2 regions of the Paenarthrobacter sp. NyZ202 genome follow, and region 1 is predicted to be linked to the other one. Evidence: predicted binding sites of a transcription regulator. Region 1 holds the regulator's gene; the other holds the start of a gene.
What was found. Region 1 encodes HrcA, which represses chaperone genes, less so after heat shock. Its sites were predicted from a motif close to TTNGCACTCGNNNNNNNCGAGTGCNAA; they were not measured.
Positions count from the first base shown of each region.

Region 2: the regulator HrcA is predicted to act here: its motif matches at 3,652-3,678, upstream of groES (co-chaperone GroES).

Region 1 is NZ_CP187556.1:2,497,795-2,504,198, reverse strand. Features, by position in the region: gene hemW (radical SAM family heme chaperone HemW) at 1-1,007, shown strand, start outside; gene ACPFL9_RS11575 (DUF4870 domain-containing protein) at 1,009-1,422, opposite strand; gene ACPFL9_RS11570 (DUF3097 domain-containing protein) at 1,529-2,377, opposite strand; gene hrcA (heat-inducible transcriptional repressor HrcA) at 2,591-3,598, shown strand; gene dnaJ (molecular chaperone DnaJ) at 3,649-4,779, shown strand; gene ACPFL9_RS11555 (16S rRNA (uracil(1498)-N(3))-methyltransferase) at 4,782-5,552, shown strand; gene ACPFL9_RS11550 (GerMN domain-containing protein) at 5,592-6,404, opposite strand, start outside.
Region 2 is NZ_CP187556.1:3,162,844-3,169,247, reverse strand. Features, by position in the region: gene ACPFL9_RS14680 (GTP-binding protein) at 1-891, shown strand, start outside; gene ykgO (type B 50S ribosomal protein L36) at 917-1,039, shown strand; gene ACPFL9_RS14670 (shikimate 5-dehydrogenase) at 1,082-1,894, shown strand; gene ACPFL9_RS14665 (THUMP-like domain-containing protein) at 1,891-3,138, opposite strand; gene ACPFL9_RS14660 (hypothetical protein) at 3,207-3,629, shown strand; gene groES (co-chaperone GroES) at 3,823-4,119, shown strand; gene groL (chaperonin GroEL) at 4,204-5,817, shown strand; gene ACPFL9_RS14645 (LuxR C-terminal-related transcriptional regulator) at 5,986-6,404, shown strand, end outside.

The DNA of each region.
Region 1 (6,404 bases):
TCGCGGCATCGGCACTGGACGCTTCCGGAGTGCCGCGCCGCCCGCTGAGCACTGTGTTCTTCGGCGGCGGAACGCCCACGCTGCTGCCTGCCGGGGACCTCGCCCAAATACTGCGTGCCGCAGTCGCGGAGTGGGGCCTTGCGCCCGGTGCCGAAGTCACCACTGAGGCCAACCCGGATTCCGTTACTCCTGAGTCCCTGCAGGTGCTGGCCGACGCGGGGTTCACCAGGGTTTCTTTCGGGATGCAGTCGGCCGTGCCGCATGTGCTCAAGGTCCTCGACCGCACACATACTCCCAGTAAAGTCCCCCAAGTGGTGCAATGGGCCAGGGAAGCAGGCCTGGCGGTCAGCCTTGACCTCATTTACGGCACACCGGGGGAATCGATGGAGGACTGGCAGACCTCGTTGGAAACTGCCCTCTCCTACGAACCCGACCACATCAGTGCCTACGCGCTGATTGTTGAAGACGGCACCAAGCTTGCCGCCCAAATCCGCCGCGGTGAGGTGCCGGGTATTGACGACGACGATCACGCGGCCAAGTACGAACTCGCCGACGCCCTGATCTCCCAGGCCGGCCTGGAGTGGTACGAGGTCAGTAACTGGGCGCGGACCCCGGACCAGGCTTGCCGCCATAACCTCGCCTACTGGCGGGGCGACGACTGGTGGGGAATCGGCCCCGGCGCCCACTCACATGTGGGCGGCGTCCGTTGGTGGAACGTCAAGCACCCTGTGGCCTACGCCTCGCGGCTGGCCGCTGGGAGCTCACCGGCCGCCGGGCGCGAAACGCTCGACGCCGGAACCCGGGAAGTGGAGCGCATCATGCTGGAGGCGAGGCTCGCCTCGGGTCTGCTCGTTGATGCCCTGGGTGGCTCCGGCCGGCACGCCATGGCCGGGCTGATCGCCGATGGTTTGGTGGACCCGGCGGCTGCCTTCCGGGGCAGTCTGCAGCTCACCCTGAAGGGGCGGCTGCTTGCCGATGCTGTTGTCCGCAGGATCTTGCCGGAGTGAGCTACTTGATCCAGCGGAGGTTGAACCGGTAGCGGTGCGGCTGCCCGTGGTTGACGCGGATACCGGCTGAGACGGAGAAGCAGGTCAGGGCCACCCAGATGGCTGTGGCAATGACCGCGAAGATGTTGCCCACCACCGGCAGGAGCACCAGGATGTTCGCCACTGCGGCGGCAATGGTGGGAGGAAGCGTGAAATTCAGTGCTTCCTTGGATTCCTGGGCCGTGAAGGGCCCGCGGTCCTTGAAGATCAGGTAGATCAGCAGGGAGGGAATGCAGCCCAGGATGCCGCCGAAGTGCGCCAAGGTGGCCCACTGGCGGTCTTCGCCTGCGGTCAGGGGGAGTGCGTTCGCAGGTGCGCCATGGTACTGGGGCTGACCAGCGGCCCGGCCCGGCTCATCAGGTGCGTTGTCTGCCACGGTGTGTTCCCTTTGCTTCGAGGTGCTGCGGTCTTGCTGTCCCAGAATACTGTGTCCCGGCCGGGTTCCGGGACCACGGTGCCGTGACCCGCGCCGGGAATTTCCGCTAAGGGGCCGTGAGGAAGTCGATGACTTCTTCCACCCTCCCCAACAGCGAGGCCTCGAGATCGGCGTAGGTACGTACCGCCCCCAGGAGCCGCTGCCAGCCCAGGCCGATGTCCTCGGCGGTGGTGTGCGGCCACCCAAAAGCCTTCAGGATTCCGGTTTTCCAGTCCATGCCCCTGGGAACTGAGGGCCACTGCTCGATGCCGAGGACTTTGGGCCTGATCGCCTGCCATACGTCCACATAAGGGTGTCCGACAATCAGTACGTTTCCCGTGGCGCCGGGAAACGTCATCGCCTCCGCAGCGATCCGGGATTCCTTGGAGCCGGCCACAAGGTGGTCCACCAGGATGCCAAGCCGACGCCCGGGACCAGGCTTGAAGGCGGCAATCGCGGCCTTGAGGTCATCCACGCCGTGCAGTGGTTCCACCACGATGCCCTCGGCCCGCAAGTCGTCACCCCAGACTTTTTCCACGAGTTCGGCATCGTGCTTGCCCTCAACCCAGATCCGGCTCGCCTTGGCTACCTGGGCCCGCTGGCCCTCCACCCGCACCGAGCCGGATGCTGTACGGCCACCTGCCGGCGAGGCGGGCGCTTTCGCCGCGGGCGGCATGAGCCGGATGGCTTGGCCTTCCAGAAGGAAGCCATAACCGAGCTGAAAGGATTTGGTCTTGCCCCGGCGGTCCTCCAGCGACACGATATGCATTCCGCCGGATTTCTCCACGCGCGTGACTTCTCCCACCCAGCCGGACTGCACGTCCTCCAGGACCATGCCCCGCTGGACGGCGACTTCAGGGAGCCCGGTTTTGGCCGGGGCGGAGAGATCGGTGGGACCCCACGTGTCAAAGGCCAAGGGCCTGCCTCTCGTAGCTGGGCGGGATTAGCAGGACGGCAAGGGTGCGCGGCCCGCGCCCGACATCCCGGCGGGCGGTTTCCATGCTAACAACGCCGGGGCGCATACTAGACTATTAGCACTTGGGCATGTTGAGTGCTAAAAACGGTGTGAGCCGTCTGTCCCGCGATCAGTGGTCGGCGGGACCGGGGAAAGTCGTCAGGAGGTGTTGCAATGAGTGAGCCACGCAAGCTTGAAGTGCTCCGTGCCATCGTTGAGGACTACGTACACTCCCGGGAGCCCGTGGGGTCAAAGGCGTTGGTGGAGAGGCACCATCTTGGCGTGTCCAGTGCCACCATCAGGAACGACATGGCGGTCCTGGAAGAGGAAGGCCTCATCGCAGCGCCGCACACGAGTGCGGGGCGCATTCCCACGGACAAGGGCTATCGCCTGTTCGTGGACCGGATCTCACAGGTCAAGCCTCTGTCTGCTGCGGAACGGCGCGCCATCCATTCCCTGCTTGAAGGACCGGATGATCTTGATGACATCCTGGAGCGGACCGTACGGCTGCTGTCCCAGCTGACCAACCAGGTGGCCGTGGTGCAGTATCCCCACTCCAAGCAAGCCCTGGTACGCCACGTGGAATTCGTCCTCCTGGGCCCAACCCAGGTACTGGCAGTCCTCATCGCCGACACCGGCAGCGTGGGCCAGAAAGTCATCGAGACCGGATCTGAGGTCTCCAACGACGCCCTGATGGCTCTGCGCTCCAAGTTCCTTGGCAGCATTGCCGGCACGCAGTTGTCCCTCCTGCCCCAGGTTCTTCCCTCGGTGGTCGCGCTGTGCCGTCCCGAGCTCCGGGGCCTGGCGCAGAGACTTGCCCACGGACTCGAAACTTTGAGCGATACCAGCAGGGAGGAGCGGATTCTGCTGGCCGGAACTGCCAACCTGGCCCGCTCCAACGTCGACTTTCCCCTGAGCATCGGCCCGGTTCTTGAAGCCCTTGAGGAACAAGTGGTCATGCTCCGGTTGTTGTCGGATATGGGCGACGACCCACGGGGTGTAACGGTCAGCATCGGGCGCGAGAACCCCTACGACGGGCTGGCGGAAGCATCGGTGGTGGCTACCGGCTACGGCTCGGGAGCCAAAGTCGGAATCCTTGGTCCCACCAGGATGGACTATCCCACCACCATGGCCGCGGTACGCGCCGTGGCCAGATACCTGTCACGAATTCTCGGTGGCTGAAGCAGCCCCGTGGTAAAGAACTGCAGTACAACAAGGAAGAGATACCGACTTTGAGCAGCCACTATGACGTTTTGGGAGTCTCCCCGGAAGCGACCGGAGAAGAGATCAAAAAGGCGTACCGAAAGTTGGCACGAAAGCTTCACCCGGACGTCAACCCGGGCGAGGACGTCGCGGAACAGTTCAAAGCAGTGACCCATGCTTACGAAGTCCTGTCCGACCCCCAGAAGCGGCGGGTGTACGATGCAACCGGCAACGAGAACGGTACCGACAACGGGTTCGGTGGCGGCTACTCCGGCCAGGGTTTCGCGTTCCAGGACATCTTCGATACTTTCTTCGGCGGTGGCGCAGGCGGCCACGCAGGCCCGGCTTCCCGTGTACGCCGCGGACAGGACGCCCTCATCAGCGTCAGGATCGACCTCAAGGATGCCGTCTTCGGTGTCAATAAGAAGCTTGAAGTAGATACCGCCGTCGTATGCCCCACCTGTGACGGCAGTTGCTGCCGCCCGGGCACGCATCCGGAGCGGTGCGACATCTGTGGCGGAAGCGGCCAGGTACAGCGCGCGGTCCGGTCCATCCTCGGCCAGGTGATGACCACGGCACCCTGCGGTTCCTGTGAGGGCTTCGGCACCATCATCAAGGATCCGTGCAACGAGTGCAGCGGCCAGGGACGTATCCGCAGCCGCCGTTCGCTCACCATCAAGGTCCCCGCCGGTGTAGCCACAGGAACCCGTATCCAGCTCTCCGGCCAGGGCGAGGCCGGTCCTGCAGGTGGTCCGGCCGGCGACCTGTACGTGGAGATCCGGGTCAACAACGATCCCACGTACGTCAGGGAAGGCGACGACCTCCACGCAACGTTGAGCGTGCCGATGACTGCAGCCGCGCTCGGCACCGAATTGAACCTTGAAACCTTTGACGGCCCGCAGGAAATCGACGTCAAGTCCGGAACCCAATCCGGTGAAATCATCACCCTGCGTGGTCTCGGTGTGACACACCTGCGTGGGTATGGCCGCGGCGACCTCAAAGTGCACCTCCATGTTGAGACGCCCAGCAAGCTGGATGCGGCGCAGGAAGACCTGCTAAGGCAGCTCGCCAAGTTGCGCGGGGAACAGTTCACGGAGGGCAAGCTGGTGGCTAGCGGCGGCATGTTCGCCAAGCTCCGGGACAAGCTCGGTAACCTGTAGCGGTGAGCAATCCCGTTTTCTTCGCCTCGCCGGGTGCGCTGGATGGCGTCGGGCCGGGCTCGGTGTTCGTCCTGGACGGACAGGAAGCCCGGCACGCTGTCACGGTAAAGCGGATCGTGGCCGGTGAATCCGTGGACATCACCGACGGCGCCGGGACCCGCCTCACCGGGACGGTGGTTGAAGCCGGGCAGGGGTCGTTGTCCGTTGAGGCCGGTGAGGTTTCCTTCGAGCAGCGCCCTGCGGTCCGTCTGGTGCTTGTCCAGGCTTTGGCCAAGGGCGACCGCGACGAGCTGGCCATTGAGACGGCTACCGAGCTTGGAATTGATGCGGTGGTGCCGTGGCAGGCTGAACGTTCCATTGTCCGGTGGAAGGGCGACCGGGCAGCCAAGGCCCATGCCAAGTGGCAGTCCGTGGTGGCAGCTGCGGCCAAGCAGGCCCGCAGGTCCTGGATACCCGAGGTTCGTCCTGTGGCGGACTCGGCCGGCCTGTCCAAGGCGGTCGCGGCAGCAGACATGGCCATCATCCTGCATGAGGACGCCAGGAACTCTCTGCGGTCTGTCCTGGAAGCGGCAAGCCTGGTGGCTGACGGGACAGAAGCACCCCTTGAAGTGCTTTTGATCGTGGGACCGGAAGGCGGCATCTCACCGCGGGAAGTTACCCGGCTCAGTGACGCGGGGGCCGTTACGGCGCTCTTGGGTCACCACGTGTTGCGGTCGTCGACGGCGGGTCCTGCCGCCGTCGTTCTTGCCAGCGATGTCCTGGGACGCTGGTAGGCGCTGCCGACAGCCCCTCCCGGCTACCGCCCGGCAGGGTTATTGGACGCGGAACAGCCGGGTATCGGTAGTGCTTTCATCGGTTTGGCCGGATGCGTCCACCTGCGAAACACGAACCTCGTACTTCCCGGGGTTCAGCGTGGCGCTGAAGGAGAAGACGCCGAGTTGCCCGGCCTCGCCGGAAGCTTTCGTCTGGCCGGTCAGCAGGTTGGCCCGGTCCCCGTTGCCATTGTCCTGCAGAATCTGCCAGGCCACGGGCAGTGAGCTGTTGGTGGTGCGTCCATTGAACTTGACGGCTCCGGGCGGAAGGGCGTTGTCTTCCTGGGGATCGATAATCCACAGGGGGGCCACCAAGGAGGCATCCCGGGACATGGGCTGGCCGAGGCGGACCTGGCCGAAGGCCATGAAATCCGTATGTCCGTCCACCAGGATGACTACCTGGATCTGCTGCCCGGAATTGATCAGTCCCGACGACGAAGCAGCCGCGGTAGCCGTATAGACGAGCTGCTGGATTGCCCGCTGCGCCATGCCGGCGTCGAGGTTGGAGTTGAAGGCATCACGGGAAACGTCGACCGTGATGACGTTCTTGCCCGAAATTGAGGTGGCCAAACTGCCGGGCTCCTGCCACGGCGTGAAGAAGTCGTGGTCCAGCGGCTTGTCGGCCATCATGATCCGCAGGGCTGTGGTCACGGGGTTCCCATCACCCGAAATGTCCCGGAACTCGCGGTAGAGGTACACCTCGTCCTTGCTGCGACCGATCCAGTACACGGGAATCTTGGTGGAAGCCTGGGTTGTTTCCAGCGGTGCATTGCTGGCCGGGGCCTCCTGGAGACTGGCCGCCGGGGGGCTGGT
Region 2 (6,404 bases), 670 kb from region 1:
CCGCCCGGAGTGGCTTCCGGGATGGCTGTGACCGAGTTGCGGCAAGGACTCAGCAGGCCTGCTGTGATCGACAATGCCGTCCTGTCCCTCGATCCCGCGGACCTGGACGACCACATCTGGGACCGCCACACCCTGTTCGAGTCAGGCTTTACGTCCATGCAGCAGGACGACCGGACCAGCGGCGAGTTCCTGATCGGTGAGTTCGGGCAAGTGGATACCGTCATGATGCATGCAGGCCTCGGTGCCGAGCTGACAGGACATGCCGGCAGCGGATCCGATGCCTGGCGCAGCGGCATGGAACTGCTGGGACAACTGGCACCGCACGCCGCCGCCGTGGGAACCGGCGACGACTTCCTGCCAGGATGCTTCGATGACGCAGAGGCCCAGGCAAGAACCAGGCCCGGAACCGTGCGCCTGCCGTTGACCGATGCCGTGGGTTCCTACCGCACCGTGCTGCACAAAGCCCCCAGGCCGCTGCACCCCGGTCGCTTCCGTGACGCCCTGCCCAAGCTGGCGGCGGGAAGCCACTGGATGCGGGGACGACTGTGGATCGCCTCGGCAGCCACTACGCGCATCGCCGTCCAAGGCATCGGCCCCCGTGTTTGGCTGGAGAGCACCGGCACCTGGCTGGCCGACGCCCAGGCCACAAGCTCAAAGGCGGGTCGCACCGCACTGGTGCCGCCCGGCGTCGAACCCGTCCTGGACTGGCATCCCGAGTACGGCGACCGTGGCACCGTACTGGCGGTGACCGGACGCTCGGAGGATGTCGATCCCGCGGAAATCGGGCGCCTGCTGGAAGGCTGCCAGCTCAGCGACGCCGAGATGGCACGCGACGGCGCGGTCTGGGAGGACCCGCTGGACCTCAGCGACGCCCTCCAAAGCCCCCACTGATGGAACCAAAGAAAAGGAGCACCACATGAAGGTCCGGAACTCGCTGCGAGCCCTGAAGAAGATCCCCGGCGCCCAGATTGTCCGCCGCCGCGGCCGCACGTTCGTCATCAACAAGAAGAACCCCCGGATGAAGGCCCGCCAGGGCTGACCGTTGCGGGCCGGGCACTGCCGGACGCTGTTTAATGGGTTCATGCCCATCCTGAACAAAGACATGTCCCTGTGCATATCGCTGGCGGCCCGGCCCAGCAACATCGGAACCCGGTTCCACAACTACCTCTACGATTTGCTGGGCCTGAACTTTGTTTACAAGGCATTCGCCCCCGCAGACATCACCATGGCAGTGGCCGGCATCCGTGGCCTGCCTATCCGCGGCGCAGCTGTTTCCATGCCGTACAAGGAAGCCGTGATCCCGCTGGTGGACGTCATGGACCCCTCGGCGCTGGCCATCGACTCCGTCAACACCATCGTCAACGACCACGGCGTGCTGACCGCCTACAACACGGACTACATCGCCATTGCCCGGCTCCTGGCGGACCACCAGGTCCCCTCAACGCACTCGGTGCTCCTCCGTGGAGCCGGCGGCATGGCCAAGGCCGTCGCCGCGGCGCTCCGGGATGCCGGTTTCACCACGGTGACCATCGTGGCCCGCAACGAAGCCAAGGGCAGGGCGCTCGCGGATCTCTACGGTTTCGGCTGGCAGGACGATGTCAACGGTTCCACGGCGGACCTCATCATCAATGTGACACCCCTGGGAATGGCCGGCGCCGACGAGACCGCCCAGTCCTTCAACGACGCGACCATCGCCGCGGCCCAGGTGGTGTTCGACGTCGTGGCCCTGCCCGCTGAGACTCCGCTGATTTCGGCTGCGCGGTCGGCAGGCAAGCCGGTCATCACTGGCGCGGAAGTGATCGCCATCCAGGCAGAGGAACAGTTCGTCCTGTACACAGGCGTCCGTCCCACGGCGGAACAGGTACGCGAGGCATCGGAGTTTTCCCGGCGCTAGCCTGCCTGCTGTGCGTGCGTTGCCGGTTCCACCACGATTGCCACTCTGTCCTCGCCGATCCGGGTGAGGACCAGGGTGGCTGTTTTGCCGGCCTTGGACTTTGCGGCGGGCTTGCCGGGCAGCAACTGCTTCCTCAGTTCCTCCGGGGTGACTGCTGTTCCCCGCTTCTTGATGTCCAGCACGGTGATGCCATTCGCTTTTACCCAGGCCTTCAGCGCCTTGACGTTGTACGGCATGGTCTCGATGACTTTGTAGGCGCGGGCGAACGGTGAGTCGTGCAGCTCCGGGGCGAAGATGTAGGCGATGTGTTCATCCGCCAGGTGCCCGCCCAGCCGTTCGGCGACGTCGGCCACCAGTCCTGCGCGGATCACCGCACCGTCCGGTTCGTACAGGTAACCTTCAACAGGCCCGACGGCGGCTGCCGGACCGCCGTCGAAATCCTCGCCGCTGGTGATCTCCGCGGCGCCCTGCGGCCCGATGACGAGGGCGGCCCGGCGTACTCCGGGGCGGGCGACGGCGTTGAACCACAGGGTCACCTCCGTGACGTCACCGCTTACCGAAACCCACTGGGCCTCGCAGCCCTCAGGGACCGAATCATGCGGCATGCCCGGGCCCATCTTGACTCCCACGGATCGTCCGGTGGAGGCAAGGTGTTCCACGAACGACAGTGGGGGAGAGAAGGCCTCAGGGTCCCAGATCCTGGTGGTGCCGGACGTGGAGGTGGTGCGCCGGGCGGGATCCAGCCAGATACCGTCCACGCCATCCAGCTCAACGGAGGCAGCGTCGGCGTGCACCACCACTGCGTGGGGGAACGGCATGAGGTTGATGGTGGCACAGGCGGCCGTGGTTTCATCCATCTCCACGGCGGTAACTGAGATATCCATCGACGCCAGGGCCAGGGAATCGGCTCCGAGCCCGCAGCCCAGGTCGGCAACATGGGTGACACCGGCCTTGGCGAAGCGCTCGGCGTGGCGCGCGGCGACATTGAGGCGCGTAGCCTGTTCCAGGCCCGCCTGGGTGAAGAGCATCCGGTGGGCGAACTCGCCGAACTTCGCCTCGGCCTTGGTACGCAGGCGGGACTGGGTCAGGACGGCCGCCACGAGTTCGGGGGAGTGCCCGGCCTTGCGCAGATCCGCGTTCAGGGCCAGGGCGTCGGCTTCCCGGTACGGCCCGAGCGACGCGAGGAGCTCCCATCCTTCGGTAGTCAGCAAAGGTGCAAGGTGTTCCTGGGGAGCGTTGGGCATGGCATCCAGCCTAACGTTTTCCCCTCCCGGACCGGGACGATGGTGATCAGCCCGATAGGGTTGATTTCATGGAAGACACCGCAGCTCCGCAGCCCTCCGACACCAACAACACCGGCGGAAACCAATCCGTCCGGCCCGGAGCCGATGGACATTCCGCCGGCCGGTCCCTTTCCACTTATGCCCGTCCTGCCCTGATCGCCGGCGTGGTGATCGCGGTGATCTGCATCGGCCTGCTCATCGTCATTTTTGCCTTGGATTCCTTCAATGCCGCCGCCTACTCGGTGACGGGCAAGAGCGTCAACGATGCCACCGACGAGGCCCGTGACATCCGGGAGTTGTATACGGGTGCCCGCACGGGCGGGACCATCGGCCTGGTGGTTTCCGGCGTCGTGGCAGTTGCGTCGGGGATTGCGCTGTACCTCAACCGCGGGGCTGCGGCGGCGGACGGCGATGACGAGGATTACGATCTGGACGATCTCCGGGACCAGTAGCGGGTTCACCCATGACGAAATGCTGGCACTCGCCTTGACCGAGTGCTAACGGCTTACATAGAGTCTGTGTTAGCACTCTCCCCGTGAGGCTGCTAACCACGCCAGGTAAGCTGCCGGCACCGCGACGACGGTTGCACGCCTCGGCACCCTTGTTCTTAGTCCATGAATCAGCTCATGAAAAGGAGAGATCCGAGTGTCGGTCTCGATTAAGCCTCTTGAGGATCGTATTGTTGTTCGCCCGCTCGAAGCAGAGCAGACCACGGCTTCCGGCCTGGTCATTCCGGACTCCGCACAGGAGAAGCCGCAGGAAGGCGAAGTTGTTGCAATCGGCCCCGGCCGCTTCGATGACAACGGCAACCGCGTTCCGGTTGACGTAGCTGTTGGCGACGTCGTCATCTACTCCAAGTACGGCGGAACCGAAGTCAAGACCGGTGGCAGCGAGTACCTCGTTCTGTCCGCCCGCGACGTCCTCGCGATCGTCGTTAAGTAACTTCCTGGATTCCCGCACCGCAGGCACTTTGGAAACACTCCGAGCCGCCGCGGTGCGGGTTTTCCGTCTTGAAAGGACACAACCATGGCAAAGCAGCTTGCATTCAACGATGCTGCCCGCCGGTCTCTTGAGGCCGGTATCGACAAGCTCGCCAACACTGTCAAGGTGACGCTGGGCCCGCGCGGCCGCAACGTCGTACTGGACAAGAAGTGGGGCGCGCCCACGATCACCAATGACGGCGTGACCATCGCCCGTGAGGTGGAGCTTGACGACCCGTACGAGAACCTTGGCGCACAGCTGGCCAAGGAAGTAGCCACCAAGACCAACGATGTCGCCGGTGACGGCACCACCACGGCCACCGTCCTGGCCCAGGCCCTGGTCAAGGAAGGCCTCCGCAACGTCGCAGCCGGCGCAGCTCCGGGCGAGATCAAGCGCGGCATCGAGGTTTCCGTGGAAGCCATCGCCGCCCGCCTCCTGGAGAACGCCCGCGAAGTAGAAGGCACCCAGGTCGCCAACGTTGCCGCCATCTCCGCGCAGAGCGATGAGGTTGGAGAGCTCCTTGCAGAAGCTTTCGGCAAGGTGGGCAAGGATGGCGTCATCACCATCGAAGAGTCCTCCACCACCCAGACCGAACTGGTCCTCACCGAGGGCATGCAGTTCGACAAGGGCTACCTGTCGCCGTACTTCGTCACGGACGCAGAGCGCCAGGAAGCCGTCCTCGAAGACGCGCTGATCCTGATCAACCAGGGCAAGATCTCCTCCCTGCAGGAATTCCTGCCGCTGCTGGAGAAGGCCCTCCAGGCTTCCAAGCCGCTCTTCATCATCGCCGAGGACATTGAAGGCGAAGCCCTGTCCACGCTGATCGTCAACCGTATCCGCGGAACGCTCAACGTTGTGGCCGTCAAGGCACCGGGCTTCGGTGACCGCCGCAAGGCCATGCTCCAGGACATCGCCACCCTCACCGGTGCGCAGGTTGTCTCCCCGGACCTGGGCCTCAGCCTGGACACCGTTGGCCTTGAGGTGCTGGGTACTGCCCGCCGCATCACGGTTACCAAGGACAACACCACCATCGTTGACGGCGCCGGCACGGAGCAGGACGTGGCCGACCGCGTTGCACAGCTCCGCGCAGAGCTCGCCCGCACCGACTCCGACTGGGACCGCGAGAAGCTGCAGGAACGCCTGGCCAAGCTGGCCGGCGGCATCGGCGTGATCAAGGTTGGCGCAGCCACCGAGGTTGAGCTCAAGGAAAAGAAGCACCGCATCGAGGACGCTGTGTCCTCCACGCGTGCTGCCCTCGAAGAAGGCATCGTCTCCGGTGGCGGCTCCGCCCTCGTCCACGCCCTGAAGGCACTGGATGAGTCCCCGGAGGTCAAGGCACTGGAAGGTGACGCAGCTGCCGCTGTCGGCATCGTGCGCCGCGCTCTGGTCCAGCCCCTTCGCTGGATCGCCCAGAACGCCGGCTTCGACGGTTTCGTGGTTGTTTCCCGCGTGTCCGACCTTGAGGCCAACCACGGCTTCAACGCCAAGTCCGGCGAGTACGAGGACCTGATCGCCGCAGGCGTGATCGACCCCGTCAAGGTCACCCGCTCCGCACTCCGCAACGCCGCTTCCATTGCAGCCCTGGTCCTCACCACCGAGACCCTGGTTGCCGAGAAGCCGGCCGAGGAAGAAGACGCACACGCAGGTCACCAGCACTAAGCTGACTGCATCAAAGAGCCCCGGTCACGTGCGCGTGGCCGGGGCTTCTTGCTGCCTTCACCCGGGTGCGCTGCCGCTATTGTGAGCGTCCGACGGCGGCGGTACCCTGACGCTTATACGGCGGCTTGGGCGGGCCAACCCCGGCTGCTTGAGGCCGCGGGGTGAGTCATGTCAGTACCGGCCACAGCCTTGGACCAGGGCCGCTCAGCGTATTCGGAACACCGCTGGAGCGAGGCCTTGGAGTGCCTCGCCCGGGCGGACGCAGAGGGCGGCCTTCCTGCCGAGGACCTCGAAACGTTGGCATCGGTGGCCATGCTGCTGGGCAAGGACTCCCAGGGGGAGGAATACCTGACCCGGGCACATGATGACTTCCTGGCCATGGGGGATGTACCGGGGGCCGCGAGATGCGCCGCCTGGATGGTCCTCTACCTGATGGACATCGGCGAGAGTTCCCACGGTTCAGCGTGGATGTCCAGGGCCACGCAACTGGTCGAGTCAATGAACGGTGCCGGCCCGGCGGAGGGTTACCTCCTGATTCCGTCGGCGCTCGGGGCGCTCTACCACGGGAGCCCGGCGAAGAGCGAGGA